2 regions of the Lactobacillus paragasseri genome follow, and region 1 is predicted to be linked to the other one. Evidence: predicted binding sites of a transcription regulator. Region 1 holds the regulator's gene; the other holds the start of a gene.

What was found. Region 1 encodes LexA, which represses DNA repair genes until DNA is damaged. Its sites were predicted from a motif close to CNAACANNTGTTNG; they were not measured.
Region 2: a site for LexA is predicted at 4,067-4,080, ahead of xerS (tyrosine recombinase XerS). Genes of this name have one in related genera too.

What each region holds. Positions count from the first base shown of each region.
Region 1 is NZ_AP018549.1:763,728-771,381, reverse strand. Features, by position in the region: gene LpgJCM5343_RS03800 (ABC transporter ATP-binding protein) at 1-1,435, opposite strand, end outside; gene LpgJCM5343_RS03795 (ABC transporter ATP-binding protein) at 1,425-3,191, opposite strand; gene LpgJCM5343_RS03790 (YneF family protein) at 3,269-3,490, opposite strand; gene LpgJCM5343_RS03785 (DUF896 domain-containing protein) at 3,563-3,811, opposite strand; gene lexA (transcriptional repressor LexA) at 3,950-4,573, shown strand; gene LpgJCM5343_RS03775 (uracil-DNA glycosylase) at 4,608-5,258, opposite strand; gene LpgJCM5343_RS03770 (bis(5'-nucleosyl)-tetraphosphatase) at 5,242-5,670, opposite strand; gene lepB (signal peptidase I) at 5,843-6,484, shown strand; gene rplS (50S ribosomal protein L19) at 6,578-6,928, opposite strand; gene trmD (tRNA (guanosine(37)-N1)-methyltransferase TrmD) at 7,042-7,654, opposite strand, start outside.
Region 2 is NZ_AP018549.1:977,939-985,592, reverse strand. Features, by position in the region: gene recQ (DNA helicase RecQ) at 1-1,329, shown strand, start outside; gene LpgJCM5343_RS04770 (peptidylprolyl isomerase) at 1,392-1,979, shown strand; gene LpgJCM5343_RS04765 (YoaK family protein) at 2,047-2,745, shown strand; gene xerS (tyrosine recombinase XerS) at 4,094-5,164, shown strand; gene LpgJCM5343_RS04755 (LysR family transcriptional regulator) at 5,233-6,117, shown strand; gene LpgJCM5343_RS04750 (hypothetical protein) at 6,187-7,278, opposite strand; gene LpgJCM5343_RS04745 (DegV family protein) at 7,363-7,654, opposite strand, start outside.

The DNA.
Region 1 (7,654 bases):
TCTTTTCGATAAAAGAATCAGCCTGTACTGCTTGAGCAGCTTTTTTAATTTGTTGATCAGTAATTTGATTATTATATAAACGAATATTTGAAGAAATGTCACCATAAAACATGAATGGTTCCTGTAAAACCAAGCCTAATTTCTTACGTAACTCTTTTTTCGAAAACTTTCTAATATCAATATCATCAATTAGGACTTCTCCACTACCAAATTCATAAAATCTCATCATCACATTGATAATTGAGCTTTTTCCTGATCCAGTATGACCAACAATTCCTAGAGTCTCACCAGGGTTGACTACAAAAGATACATTATGAAGAATCTCATGTTTGCCATCATAAGAAAAACTAACATTTTTAAATTCAATTTTTCCTTTAGAGATTACTGCATTTTTATCATCTTCTTGCTTAGGCTCATATTCTGTTTCATCCATAATTCGAAAGATACGTTTTCCAGCTACAATTCCATCTTGAAAGAAAGTCATTCGATCCATCATAGTAGAAATTGGATTAAAGAACTGCTGTACATATTGAGAAAATGCATAAACAATCCCTGCTGGAACAAATGTCTTTTGAAGCGGAAAGCCAAAATACATCAACACTAAGGCTAATGCTAAAGAATAAAGCAAACTAGTCATCGGAGATAAAAGCAATGAGTTGACCCTAATCATATTAAAGCGAGTCTTCATCAATGTGCCATTTTCATTTTCAAAATGATTAGTCATTCTCTTTTCTTGCTTAAATTGCTGAATTAAGGAAACACCTTCTATTGACTCATTTAAATTTGTATTAATCCTACTTAGACGTTCACGAAAACCACGATACAATTTTGAACTTTTCTGCGTATAAATCCAAAAGACAAAACCTAAAATTGGCAAAAATAATAGCACAATTAAAGCAGCAAATTTATTGGTCACATACATTGCTACAAAAGCAGTTACTAATGAGAAAACTCCAATAACTACCTGACAAAGCACTCCCAAGAAATCGCTCAAAGTCATCGTATCATTAGTAACTCTTGAAACAATTGAACCAGCTGGAGTCTGATCAAAATATCGCATCCCCAAACTATGAAGCTTACGATACAAATCCTTTCTGACACTCTCAAGCGTTTTTTCAGCTCCAAGTGCATACAAATACTGGTAAATAAACTGAAGAACTGCCTTAATAATCGTTCCCAGCCCATACAACAAACCAGCCCAGATAATAATTTGAACGGTTGCTTTTTGTTTAATCAAATAATTATCTAAGAAAAATTGCAGCCCTCTCGGCAAAAGCATGTTGATTACACTTACTAAGAAAGCTCCAAAAACTGCGATCCCCATCTCTACTTTAAAAGGCTTAACATATTTCAAAACACGTTTAAAAATATGGATTTGTTCTTTAAGCGGGATTGCCTTTGACCAAACTGATTTAGTTTCTTCATTATTGTCCATCTATTTCACCCACCTTTGCTCGTAGTTCTTGTTTACGCCACATTTCAGCATACCAACCATCTTGCGCCAATAAGTCAGCATGTTTTCCTCTTTCAACAATCTTTCCATTTTTCAGAACTAGAATTAAATCAGCATCCATTACCGAGGTTAAACGGTGTGCGGCAATCAGCGTCTTTTTGCCTTTTCTTTCAGATCGAAGCGAATTCAAAATAGCAGTTTCTGTCTTTGCATCAACTGCTGAAAGAGCATCGTCTAAAATTAAAATCGGACTTTCTTTTAATAATGCTCTAGCAATTGATAATCGTTGCTTTTGTCCACCAGACAATGAAACACCATTTTCTCCAACTAAAGTTTGATAGCCCGCTGGCATCTGCATAATATCATCATGTAAATCACTCTTTTGAGCTGCAGATTCTATTTTATTCTTAGTTGCATCTTGATCAGAAAATGCAATATTCTTCTCAATTGAAGTAGAGAACAAAAAGTTATTCTGCGGTACATAGGAAATTTCATTTAAAAGTAGTTTTAACGGAATATTTCGAATATCATGTCCGCCTAAAGTTATTTTGCCTTGATAGTGATCAAATTCTCTAAGTAAAAGCTCAATAATTGTAGTTTTTCCAGCTCCAACTTTTCCAACTAAACCTAATGTTTGTCCTGGCTTTAACGTGAACTCAATATTTTGTAAAACCGGAATTTCCTTTTCATCAGGGTAGGCAAAAGATCTAATATCATATTTCAGATCACCTTGAATATCTTTAACTGTTAAACTTTGATCAGCATTTTCATCTGTAATTTGTGGTCTTTCATATAAAAGACGCTCAACACGATCATAAGAAGCTGATCCTCTTTCTAAAATATTAAATAAATAACCAATCGCAAACATTGGCCAGACCATATTAGAAATATAAGCAATAAATGAAACTAATTGCCCTACTGACAAAGTATGATTTGTTACTAGTAAACCACCATAAATAATTGTGATTACATAAGTAGCTCCAATAATTAAAGTTCCTAGTGGATCAAACATTGAATCCCACTTAAAAACCTTCTTATTGATTTGAATAGTTTCATCTACCATTTTATTAAAGGCAGTAGAATCTTGCGTGCTTTCGCCAAAAGCTTTTAATACTTTAATTCCAGAAACAGATTCTTGAGTTTTATTATTTAAACGAGAAAATGCCGCTTGTGACTTATCAAAGCTATAATGAAGTTTATCTCCTAATTTCCAGGCCCCTAAAGCCAAAAACGGAAGTGGCAAAAGTGCAATAACAGTTAAGCGAAAGTCTGTAAAGATAATCATTGCTATCATCGTTGTTCCACCAGTGACTAATGAGTCTACTAAAGTTAAAACGCCGTCTCCCGCAACATTTTGAATAGAATTGATGTCGTTTGTTGCATGCGCCATTAAGTCACCAGTCCGGTGTCTTTGATAAAAAGTGCGATCCATAACCATAAAGTGCTTAAACAAACGTGACCGCATTTGTCTTTCTAATTCAGCCGCACCACCCCAAATCTGCTTACGCCAAAAGTAGCGTAATAAATACAAAACAATCGCAGCAGCAACAACCGCTAAAATTAAAGCTGCATATTCACTCCAACTAATTGATCCCTTATCTAATTGATCAGCCATCAATCCTAAAATTCTAGGAGGTACTAAATTTGCAATCGAAGTTAAAGCCAGAAAACTAATTCCAATAATATATCTCTTTTTTTCTTGCTTGAAAAACCAGCCCAATTTGCTGAAAATGTTCATTTTTTCACCTCACAATATACAAATAGACAGAGGAATCCGGTCCTCTGTCTATTACCAAATATTAGTAAAGTAAGCTACTACTTTTGTTGTTGATGCTTCATCATATTCATAACTTGATTAAGCTTCTTAGCGGATGGTTTTTGTCCCATTTGCGCCATCATAGCTGCAATCATATCTTCACTAATAGGAGGATTGTCTTGGAAATACTTCTTCATGTATGCACGAGCACCGTAAAATCCGCCGACAAGACCGATTAATAATGCGATAATAATAAGAAAAATTGCTAAACCTAAATTCATTTCCCAAAAACCTCCGAAAATTAATGTACTTTTTCAGCATACCAAAAAAACAGCTATTTTTAAAGTAAAAGATTAATCTTTTCTTAATCCTTTACGACGTTGTGCCTCTTTTGCTTTTTCTGAAGTTACTTCTTTACCATTTTCATCAATAACTACAGTGTCTTCTAATTGCTGCCTAAAGCCTGCACGGAAGTTTTCTAGAAAAGCAGATCTTAATTTCTTGCGTTCTTCAACTTCATCGGGAGTTAATTCGCGTTCTCTACTAATTTTAGTTAGCTCATTAATTCTTTTAATTAGCTTTTCTTCTTCTTTTTTATCCATAAGTAAACACCTCACTAAACAATGTTAGTTTACCCTAATTATAGCAATAAAAAAAGACTCAACTACTAAGAACGCCTGTTTGCTGAGATAAAGTTTTTTTGTTAAAATACTAGTAAGTAACTAGATGGAGAAAAAATTATGACTGAACCACATGCAAATAAACAATTAGAAATTTTACGTTTTATTTACGATACCGTTGAAGAACGAGCTTTTCCACCTACAGTTAGAGAAATCTGTAGTGCAGTTGACCTTTCATCAACTTCAACCGTTCATGGTCACTTAGCTCGACTTGAAAAGAAAGGGTATATTTTAAAAGATGCCACTAAGCCAAGAGCAATTGAAGTAACTGAAAAGGGACGAGAAGCTTTAGGAATTAAGCCTAAAGATATTCCAATTGTTGGTGTAGTGACTGCTGGTCAACCAATCTTAGCGGTTCAGGATATCGATGAATACTTTCCTCTTCCACCTGATCTTGAAAATGATGCTGGCGAACTTTTCATGTTACGCGTTCATGGTGAATCAATGATTAATGCTGGAATTTTAAACGGTGATCACGTGATTGTGCGCAAACAATCTAGTGCAAATAATGGCGAGATCGTTGTTGCAATGACTGAAGACAATGAAGCAACAGTTAAGAGATTCTTTAAAGAAGATGGATATTATCGTTTACAACCTGAGAATGATACTATGGATCCAATTATTTTACCTGTGGTTCAAATTTTAGGCAAAGTTGTCGGTCTATACCGTAATAACATTGATTAAAAAAACTGGTTAGGAAATTAATTCCTACCAGTTTTTATTTTTTCACTAATTTAATTAAAGGTTTTATATTTAACCAATCTTGAGCAATTGTATCTGTCAGTTTTCGGTTATAAAAAACCGCGGCTGGGTGATATTGTGGTATTACCGTATATTTTTCTTTAGACCAAACGTAGCCATCTTTTTTACTATTTAATTTCAAAATCGAGGTATTTTTAATAATCTTACCATGCACTTTACTAATCTCATATTTATGATCAAGTAAGCGGCTCAAAGCAGTCGTGCCCACAGTTACGATAATTTTAGGTTGAGCATATTGAAGCTCGAAATCTAATAAAGGAGCATGCGCTAGAATTTCTTTTTTAGTTGGCTTTCGGTTAGGGTATTTTATTACTTCTTTATTTTCTTTTTTACTAAATACCCTCTTAACACTATAAGGTCGACTTCTTACTGCGCTTGTAATGTAAACATCTTCTCGCTTTAAGCCAATTGAAGCTAATGACTTCATCAATTCTTTTCCTGAAGCACCATGAAAAGGAATCAGCGACTCTATTTCTTCTCTTCCTGGTGCTTCGCCAATAATCATTAGTTTAGGATGAACTGGACCAGCTCCAAAATTGATCCCTTCTAATTTCATCCCTCTTGATCTTTCCTTAACTTCAACTAATAACTTATCTGGATATCTCATTTTTAATGTAGTCCTGTGCCTTTTTTAAGAGCTCATTCAATTCTTCATAATGCAAGCATTTACTGGCCTCTTCTAAATTCACCCATTTAGAAGAGCCAATTTCACTTCTTTGTAATTTAATTTTTTGAGTTGGAATGAATTCACTTAAAAACAAAGTTACTGTCTTCAAACGATCACGAGTAATTTTATAAGTGAGACTTTCTTTAAAATTAAAATCATAGTTTGGTCTTAATCCCACTTCTTCGTAAACTTCTCTTTTTGCCGCTTGTACATTATTTTCTCCAGCTTCAAGATGTCCTTTAGGAAAACCCCATGTACGATTAAGCATACTTTGAACTAATAAAAACTCTATTTCATTTTTATTAATTCTATAAATGATACTGCCCGCTGAATACTCATGCACTGTCTTCATTATGCGCCCTCCTCTTAATTTACAGTTTACTTCATTATAAGCTAAATTATCATTTTAAACCTTTTTGAGATTTGTTACTTTTCTATTTTTCTCTCTTATTTTTAGTTTAATCGACAAAATGCAAATTTAAGGTTACACTTTATGGTGAAATAGATTAAATAAGGTGAAGAAATTGAAAAAACAAGAACAAACTGAAAGCTGGGGACAGTGGATTCTCCAAGTACTAATTTTAGTAGCGATATTTTTTGGTATATTCTTTGTACTAAATAAATTTGTTTTTGCTAATTTAACAGTATCTGGAATTTCAATGCAGCCAACTTTTGAAAATAATGATCGTGTTATTGCACTTCGCCATGCAAAGATTAAACAAGGCGATATTGTAATTGTTGATGCTCCTGATGAGCCTGGAGCTCTTTATATTAAAAGAGTTATTGGGCTACCAGGTGATACCGTTGTAAGTAAAAATAATCAGATCTATATCAATGGTAAAAAAATTAATCAGCCTTGGTTGAAGGCTGGTCAAAAGTTAATTGATAATGGTGAAGATGGTGTTTCTGGTACTAAATATACCAATACTCAAAACTTTACTTTAAGTTCTTTAGCTAAAACACAAAATTACCGCCAATTCTACACTGCTAAGCAACTAAAAGAAATGCAGAAAACTAACAAAGTTCCCGCTAATACCTACTTTGTAATGGGAGATCATAGAAGTGTTTCAAAGGATAGTCGTTACATTGGAACAATTCCACGAAGTAAAATTGTTGGCGTGGTAAAAATGAGATACTGGCCATTAAATCATATTACATTTTATTAATAATTAAGAGTTTCTTTTTTGAAACTCTTATTTTTTGTATAAAAAAAGCTATCTCTCTCGAGATAGCTTCTAATATTGTCTTGATTAACTGAATTAACCGCGACGCTTTTCAGCAATTCTAGCTGCCTTACCATGACGGTCACGTAAGTAGTAAAGCTTAGCACGACGTACACGACCGTGACGAAGAACTTCAACCTTAGCAACACGTGGGTCGTTTACTGGGAAAGTACGTTCAACACCAATACCAGATGACATCTTACGTACAGTGTAAGTTGCGCTAATACCAGCACCCTTACGCTTGATTACAACACCTTCGAACATCTGGATACGTTCGTGAGTACCTTCAACAACACGTACGTGAACACGAACAGTATCACCTGCACGGAAGTCAGGCATGTCATCACGTAATTGTTCTTTAGTTAATTCTTGAATTAATGGATCCATTATTTTCTCTCCTTCTACGGCATTCATCAACACTTAGTGCCAGCGGAATACCCATAAATAAGTGGCTTATGCCACAACGACTAGTTTACCAAATAGAAAAAAGCTTGTAAATACTAATTCTCTTTTTCAAGTTTAATTTCTTCAAGCATCTTCTTTTCTTCATTTGTTAGTTCTCGTTCAGCTAACATATCTGGGCGATGAAGATAAGTTGCTCGCAACGCTTCTTTGTGGCGCCATTCGGCAATTTTTTGATGATTTCCAGATGTTAATACTTCAGGTACCTTTTCTCCTTCAAAATCAGCTGGACGAGTATATTGAGGATATTCTAAAAGTCCATGAGAAAAACTTTCCTCAACTGGAGAAGCAGCATTTCCTAAAATTCCAGGCAATAAACGTACAGTTGCATCAATCATACTCATCGTCGGCAATTCTCCACCCGTAAGGACATAATCACCGATTGAAACTGTTTCATCCGCTAAATCATAGACTCTTTGATCGAATCCCTCATAGTGGCCACAAATAAAGGTCAAATTTTCTTCTTTAGCCCAATTTTGCGCCATCTTTTCATTAAAAGTCTTTCCTTGAGGGGCTGTAATAATTACCTTTCCTTTATTAGTTAAAGAATCTAAAGCTTTTTTTATCGGCATAATTTGTAACACCATGCCAGCTCCTCCTCCATATGGAGTGTCATCAACATGATGGTGGACATCTGTAGTAAAATCACGG
Region 2 (7,654 bases), 210 kb from region 1:
ATGGATGGCGTCAAATCAATTAAGAGTAATCCGAATATTTTGGCCTTAACTGCAACTGCCACACCCTCAGTTCAAAAAGACATAGCAGAACAATTGCAGATACCTAATAAAAATTATGTTATTACTTCATTTGCAAGGCCAAATCTAAGTTTCAAGGTAGTGGATAATCCTAAAAATACTAACTTGTATCTTTTAGACTATATTAAAAAGCACCCTAATGAATCTGGAATTATATATGCCAGTACAAGAAAACATGTTGAAGAATTAACTGACTATTTAGCTCAAAATGGCATTCTAACAGCTAGTTACCATGCTGGTCTTTCTAATGAAGAGAGATCAGATGTACAAGATGCTTTTCAATTCGATAAAGTACAAGTGATAGTTGCTACTAATGCTTTTGGAATGGGGATTGACAAAAGAAATGTGCGCTTTGTAATTCATGCTAACAGTACGCCAAACTTAGAATCGTATTATCAAGAAGCTGGCAGAGCAGGTAGAGACGGTGAGCGTTGCGAGGGTATCATGATCTATCATCCTAAAGATATCCGGCTCTATCGTTGGTTTATTGAACAATCTGATTTAGCTGATGAATATCAAAAAATACAGTATCAAAAACAAGCTATGATTACTAAATATGTTAATACCACAGAGTGTTCACAACAGTTTATCGTCAGCTATTTTGGACAAAGGTGTGAGCCCTGTGGTAAGTGCTCTAACTGTTTAGGAACCTTTATTGAAAAAGACATTACGTCAGAAAGTAAAAGCATTATTTCAACTATTTATGAATTAGATGGTCGTTTTGGCAAGACTGTAGTTGCTGATGTAGTTTCAGGAGCAAATAATCAACGCATGAGAGAAATTGATGCAGCTCATTTAAGGCATTATGGCAGTTTAAAGATTGGAAAGAGTAGGGTCATAAACTTAATAAACTATCTAATTAGCCATAATTATTTACAACTGACTGATAGTCAATATCCAGTAGTTCATGTGACTAACTTAGGATGGGACGTTTTAGATAATAAAAAGCGTGTAACTCAAAAGATTTCTAAAAAAATAGAAAAATTAAGTCAAACCTATAATCAAATTCCGAAAGAAGAGAATGACTTATTTGTTCGCTTAAAAGAAGTTCGTTTAGATTTAGCTAAAAAACAGGGGATACCAGCTTTTTATATCTTTTCAGATAAGTCTTTAAGAGAAATGGCACTGCAAAAACCTAAGACACAAGCAGAATTTTTAAATATTTCAGGAGTAGGTCAAGCTAAGCTTAAATCCTATGGTCAAATTATGCTAGCTGCAATCAAAAATTACTTGAAAGAAGACGCAGACTAATGAAGTGTAGTTAAATAAAGTGTAAAATGAATTAGAATAGTATAAAATTCAGGAGGATTAATATGCAATATCCACAATTAGACCTAGAAAATGCAAAAGGTCCAAAAGCCTTAATTCAAACAAATCATGGAGATATTAAAATTCAATTATTTGAAAAAGAAGCTCCAATGACTGTTGAAAATTTTGTCCGTTTAGCTAAAAAAGGCTATTATGATGGCACTACTTTTCATAGAGTAATTAGTGATTTCATGATCCAGGGCGGTGATCCAAAGGGTGACGGTACTGGTGGTGAAAGTATCTGGGGACATCCTTTTGAAGATGAATTTTCAAACAAATTATTCAATGTACGTGGTGCGCTTTCCATGGCTAATTCTGGGCCTAATACAAATGGCAGCCAATTCTTTATTGTTCAAAATAAAAACGTACCTAAACGCATGATTAAAGAAATGGATGCTGCAGGTTATCCTAAAGAATTAGTTAAGGCATACAAGCAAGGTGGAACACCATGGCTTGATGGTCGCCATACTGTTTTTGGTCAAGTGATCAAAGGTATGGATGTTGTTGATGAAATTGCAAAGGTTCCACGTGATAAGACAAATGATAAGCCAAAAGAAGATGTGATTATTAAGAGTATTCATATTGAAGATTAAACAAATTAAACATGGTCTAAATCGATCATGTTTTTAATTTGTTTTCACTATAACTTGGAGGTTAATCATGGGAATATTTTCAGATGAAAAATATCGTCCATCTGAATCGCGTATTTTAGCTACAGCATTGACTTTTTCTGCGGGATTTATTGATGCCTATACTTATATTCAACGGGGACATACTTTATCTGCTGGGCAGACAGGAAACGTCATCTTCTTTGCGTCAGCATTTGCTGACCATAATATTGCAGGTATGTTAAACAGGGCAACAACGTTTATTGCTTTTACCTTAGGATTACTACTTGTTGGACTTTTTCATAAGTATGTAAAAAGTAATTATTGGCGTGTATTTTGTTTATTTCCAATTCTATTTATTTGCTTGGGCGTTGGTTTCGTTCCTAAAAACGTACCAAATTATTATGTAGTTCCGGTAATTGCGTTTGGTTTAGCGGTTCAGAATGCATCATTTAGTAAAATTGAAGGTATGGGATATAATAATGCATTTACAACTGGCAACTTAAAAAAATCTGTAGTTGCTTGGAGCGCATATTTCTTTGGTGAAGATAAGTCACAGCATAACGCAGCTGTTAACTATATGTTCTTGGTTATTGCATTTGCACTTGGTGCAATTGTATCAGCATTGCTCCAAAAGATCTTTGTTTTAAAAACTATTTGGTTTGCTGTTTTACTTTTAGGAGCAATCAATATCGTTTATACGATCTCTTTAAATAAAAGAAAGAAACTATCTTTTTCTAAAAATGAATAATTAATAGAGAAACTTTGAGAATGATAAAACTCAAAGTTTTTTTACTTATAAAAGAGAGTAGCTTAGTTCATCTTGACTATACTTCGTGTAATATATATTATGTAAAGTAATATTTAAAAATATATCATATTTGTAATTAATCACAATCAACAGTCAATCAACTAATTATCTACTATTTATCAAAAGTTACTTTTTAAAAATCATTTTTAAATTTACTAGCATTTCAATTAGAACACATTAATCTTTTTACAGTCAGAAATCTTCCTTAGCCTCTATTTCATTTATTAATCAGCTGAAAATACTAAGCTAAAGATTTTTATCAATTAATCAGATTAGATTATTTCTTTAGTGCTGAGATGACGATTCTACGTCTTTTAAAATGGTTCTTGATTAATAGTTGTTAAGTTGTTAGCTATAAGAACTCATAAATTACTGGATGCGAAACTTTTTTGTTCATGATACATTTCTTTCATCTAAATCCAGTAAGCTTTTAATTAGATCATGTTAGTTCGGATATGCTAGATACTAAGTTGAATATTTCTTAAAATTATTATGAAACATTCAAAATAAAAGGTAAAAAGAGATAAAGCATAATCATAGTAAACCTGGTCATAATAATTTTTATCTATCAATTGTTATTGCGGGTATTTTAATTTATTTTCTTATTAAAATTAAAGTCTAGAATTATCAATATATACGTAATGGTCTTTCATTAAAACAATAATTTTAATGAAAGGTATAAGAGACTCTCCCGAAACATCAATGTTTTGCTGATAATCAATGCTTACAAATTACATTTAATTATTATAAAATTCTATTTTTACCTTTAAAATTACACTTGATTAGTGTCTTATCGGTGTCTTCAAAATACTAAGAACAAAACCTCCTCATACATACCAAAAAGCTGTAAGTTTCAGCAAAAAATTCCTGTGAATTAGTTTAATGTTTAATTAGAAATTATATCCCGTTCTCCTCTAATTAAATCCAAACATTTATACAGCCTTAACGCCTCAGTTAATAAATATATAGTTAATAAATACTATTTCAATCAAATTCTAAATTATATAATCAACTCCTTAATTATCTTGAAATTTGCCAAATTAATTTAAATTAACTTTTCAGTTCATCAATTATTAAATTACCTTAGAATTTTCGCATTCCAGTTTTAGTTATGTTCCTCCTAGCAATCTGTAAACTAACTTCTACATTTTCAGGTTATTATTTATCTAATTTCTTCTTACTTATGGATACTCTCCCCCCTCTCCTACTTAGAAAAGATTAGGGGACAAGACTAAATTGCTTAAATAAGATATAATATATACAAACCTATGTTCGAGGAGACTATAAATTGGAAACTAACAAATATTTATCCTTAATTAAACAAGAGTTGGCGAATATGCCTGATTTTGTAAAAGAATATAATCTTGGCACCACTCATTCATTAACTACAACATACCAATATTTAACAGAAATTCGTCGCTTTTTTGATTGGTTGAGACAAAATAAATTATCTACAGCTTCTTCCAATAAAGAAATTGAACTAGTGACACTAGAAGACATGCAACGAAATGATGTTATGCTTTATATTCATCATCTTAAACACACCAAAAACCAACAAGGACGATTAAACTCACCTACTACAATTAATCGATCAATTAATGCCCTGCGTTCTTTATATAAATTTTTAACAATTACCTCAGACAATAATCATGGAGAACCATACTTTGATCGTAATGTCATGTTAAAAATTAATTCGTTGAATGATACTAAGACATTGAATTACCGAGCTCATGTTCTAGAATCTCATATGTACATGGGTGATTTAAAATATCAATTTTTAGATTTTATTGAAAATGAATACGAGCATAAATGTAATAAACAGTCTCTACCTTCTTTCAAAAAAAATCATGAACGTGATATCGCTATTATTGCATTGATTTTAGGTACAGGAATTAGAGTTTCAGAATGTGTTAGTGTGAATGTTCGTAACATTAACCTAAAAGATGAAATGCTTGATGTGATTAGAAAAGGTGGTCAAAAAGATAGTGTCCCGATTGCTGACTGGACTATTCCTTATTTAAAAAAATATCAAGAAATACGTGCCGATCGCTACCATGCAGATAGAGATGATATAGCCTTCTTTTTAACCAGATGGCATGGAAAAACCAGAAGAATGACTGCAAATGCTGTTGAAAAGATGGTCAATAAATATTCTGCTGCTTTTGGAAAACCTCTAACACCGCATAAATTACGCCATACTTTGGCCAGTGAGCTGTACGAAGTAACTAAAGATCAAGTTCTCGTAGCACAACAATTAGGTCAAAAAGGAACTACGGCAACTGACTTGTATACTCACGTAGATCAAAAAAAGCAAAAAGCTGCTCTCAATAAGATCAATAGACATAAGAATCAAGATTAATTTAAGTATAGTACTATTTTAATTATAATAAATATGATAGTTTATATTAAAAATGAGAGGTATCACTTATGGAGTTAAGAGTTTTAAGATACTTTCTGGCAGTTTGCGAAGAAAAAAATATATCAAAAGCTGCTAATTCTCTTCATATTAGTCAGCCATCCTTGTCAAGACAGTTAAAAAATCTAGAAGAAGAACTTGGTGTAACCTTGTTTTACCGCGGACATCAAGAAATTACGTTAACTCAGGAAGGCTATTATCTTCAAGAACATGCTGAAGAAATTATTTCTTTAGCTAATAAGACACAACAAAATTTAAAACATTCTAAAATCATTTCTGGTGAATTATATATTGGAGCTGGAGAAAGTATTGCAATTAAGCGTGTAATGGATATTGTAAATAATATTGTTAAAAATTACCCTCAAGTAAAAATTCATGTTTTTAATGGGAATTCTTCTATGATCGAAGGGAAAATTGAGCGTGGTATTTTAGACTTTGGAATTACAATGGGACAATATGACACGACTCAAAACTTTAATAGCCTTACGCTTCCTGAAAATAATGAATATGGAATAATTGTAAGTAAAGATCATCCTCTTGCCAAGCAACCATATATTGTCCCTGAAGACCTTCAGAAATATCCACTTATTATTTCTAAGCACACAGCTGATTCTGATAACTTTAGAGATTGGTGTACTGATCCGCAAAAATTAAATATCGTAGCCACATTTAATTTACCTGATAATCTGCAATATCTAGTAGAAAAAGGACTATATTGCCTGCTAATTTATAAAGATTTACTTTCACTTTCCCCGGAGAGCAATCTTTGTTTTATTCCACTTCAACCCAAAATAATTGATCATAATCGGTTAATTTGGAATTCACGAGTTCAACTATCAAACGTTGCGCGTTTATTTCTTAAATTATTACGTAATTCTATAAAAAATGAAAAATAAGTTTAGTCCAGTAAAAAAAGCTTTGAAATTCCAAATTGGATTTTTCAAAGCTTTTTAAATTATCTATTTCTAATGACTCTGACCTGATGCAGGCTGCTGATTATTTTGATTTTGCCCTTGTTGATTATTAGTATTTGTATTATTGTTTTGCGACTGTTGGTTAGATTCTTTATTGTCTGCTGACTGGCTTGTTGCGTTACTTTGGTTTTGTGAATCTTGCTTAGCATCATTATGCTCTTCAGATTTACTACTTTGTGATGAACTAGATTGCTGACTACTTGAGCTTGAACTTGATTGACTAGATTGAGAAGAATGTGAGTTTTCTGAATCTATATTGATATCAAAACTATCATCAGCTTTTGGATGGTACACTCTGTGGCTCTTCTTGGTAGAGGACTTCGATTTTAATGCATTAGGTGTACTTACTTTAATAGCATTGATTTCTGAATACGTACCCTCTTGCGAGATATTATAACCAGCATAAGCAAAACGCAAATAAAATGAAAAACTAGTCAAAACTAGGTGTCCACTTTTTTCTTTTAAAGTATATTCAACTTTTAGTCGCTTAAGTGCACCTTCGTTATCAAGACCTGAAGCATTACCCTTAAGCTTTTTAATTAGCTTCTTGTGGGTTTTATTCCAGAAACGTAAACTACTTCCGCTATAGCTAACACGATAAACAGAGCCAGATTTTTTCAGTTTCATATTATTCTTAATTGCTTTACTTCCACTTAAGATAATAGCTGGATCAAACTGACTGACTACCTTGTTAGGCGTCATTGTAGATGAAGCCTTCCATTTTGGACTTCCGGTATTATCCCACATCTTCTGATATACCTTATCTTCATTTAGCCACATAGAAGTCTTATCTACTTTAGCTTGTGCTTTAAGCGGGTCATTTTGATATTTGCCTGACCAAGTTCTAGTAGCCTCAATTCCAGGTGAATTCTTTACTTTAAATTTGTAACTCTTAAAATCAGTATTTAATGCTTCAGCAATAATTTCTTTATCACTACTATTACTTGTAGCTGAGTTAACAGTTGTGGGAGTTGAATTTTTGATAGCGCTCGTATTCATTGCTAAAATCACTTGAAAGACTATTACTAACGTAAATCCTACCCCTGCGACTAAGCCTAAAATTTTTAAAAATTTATTTTTCATTAATTTAGTTCACTCTCACTTTAGTTTTTCTTTATTTATTAAAAAAATAGGAAAGCAACTCTAGCTCTCCTATTTTTCATATGATTATTTTTTACTAAAGTCCATTTTATCAATGTCTGCCATCCAAGTAATACCAAGAGATTTCTCTCCTAAATATGTGGCAATCACAGAACTAAAATTGAACATTTTGATGGTCATATTAGGGAAAGCGGCTTGAAAATCATCTTTAACCTTAGTAGCTTGTTCTAAGTCATTTGAATTATAAACGGTTAATGCTATTTTATCTTTAATTGGTGAATTATTTATTCGTTCAATAGTGATATTTTCTGCTTTCTTTACCGCACGCTTCATTGAACGTACTTTATCAAAGCTTACA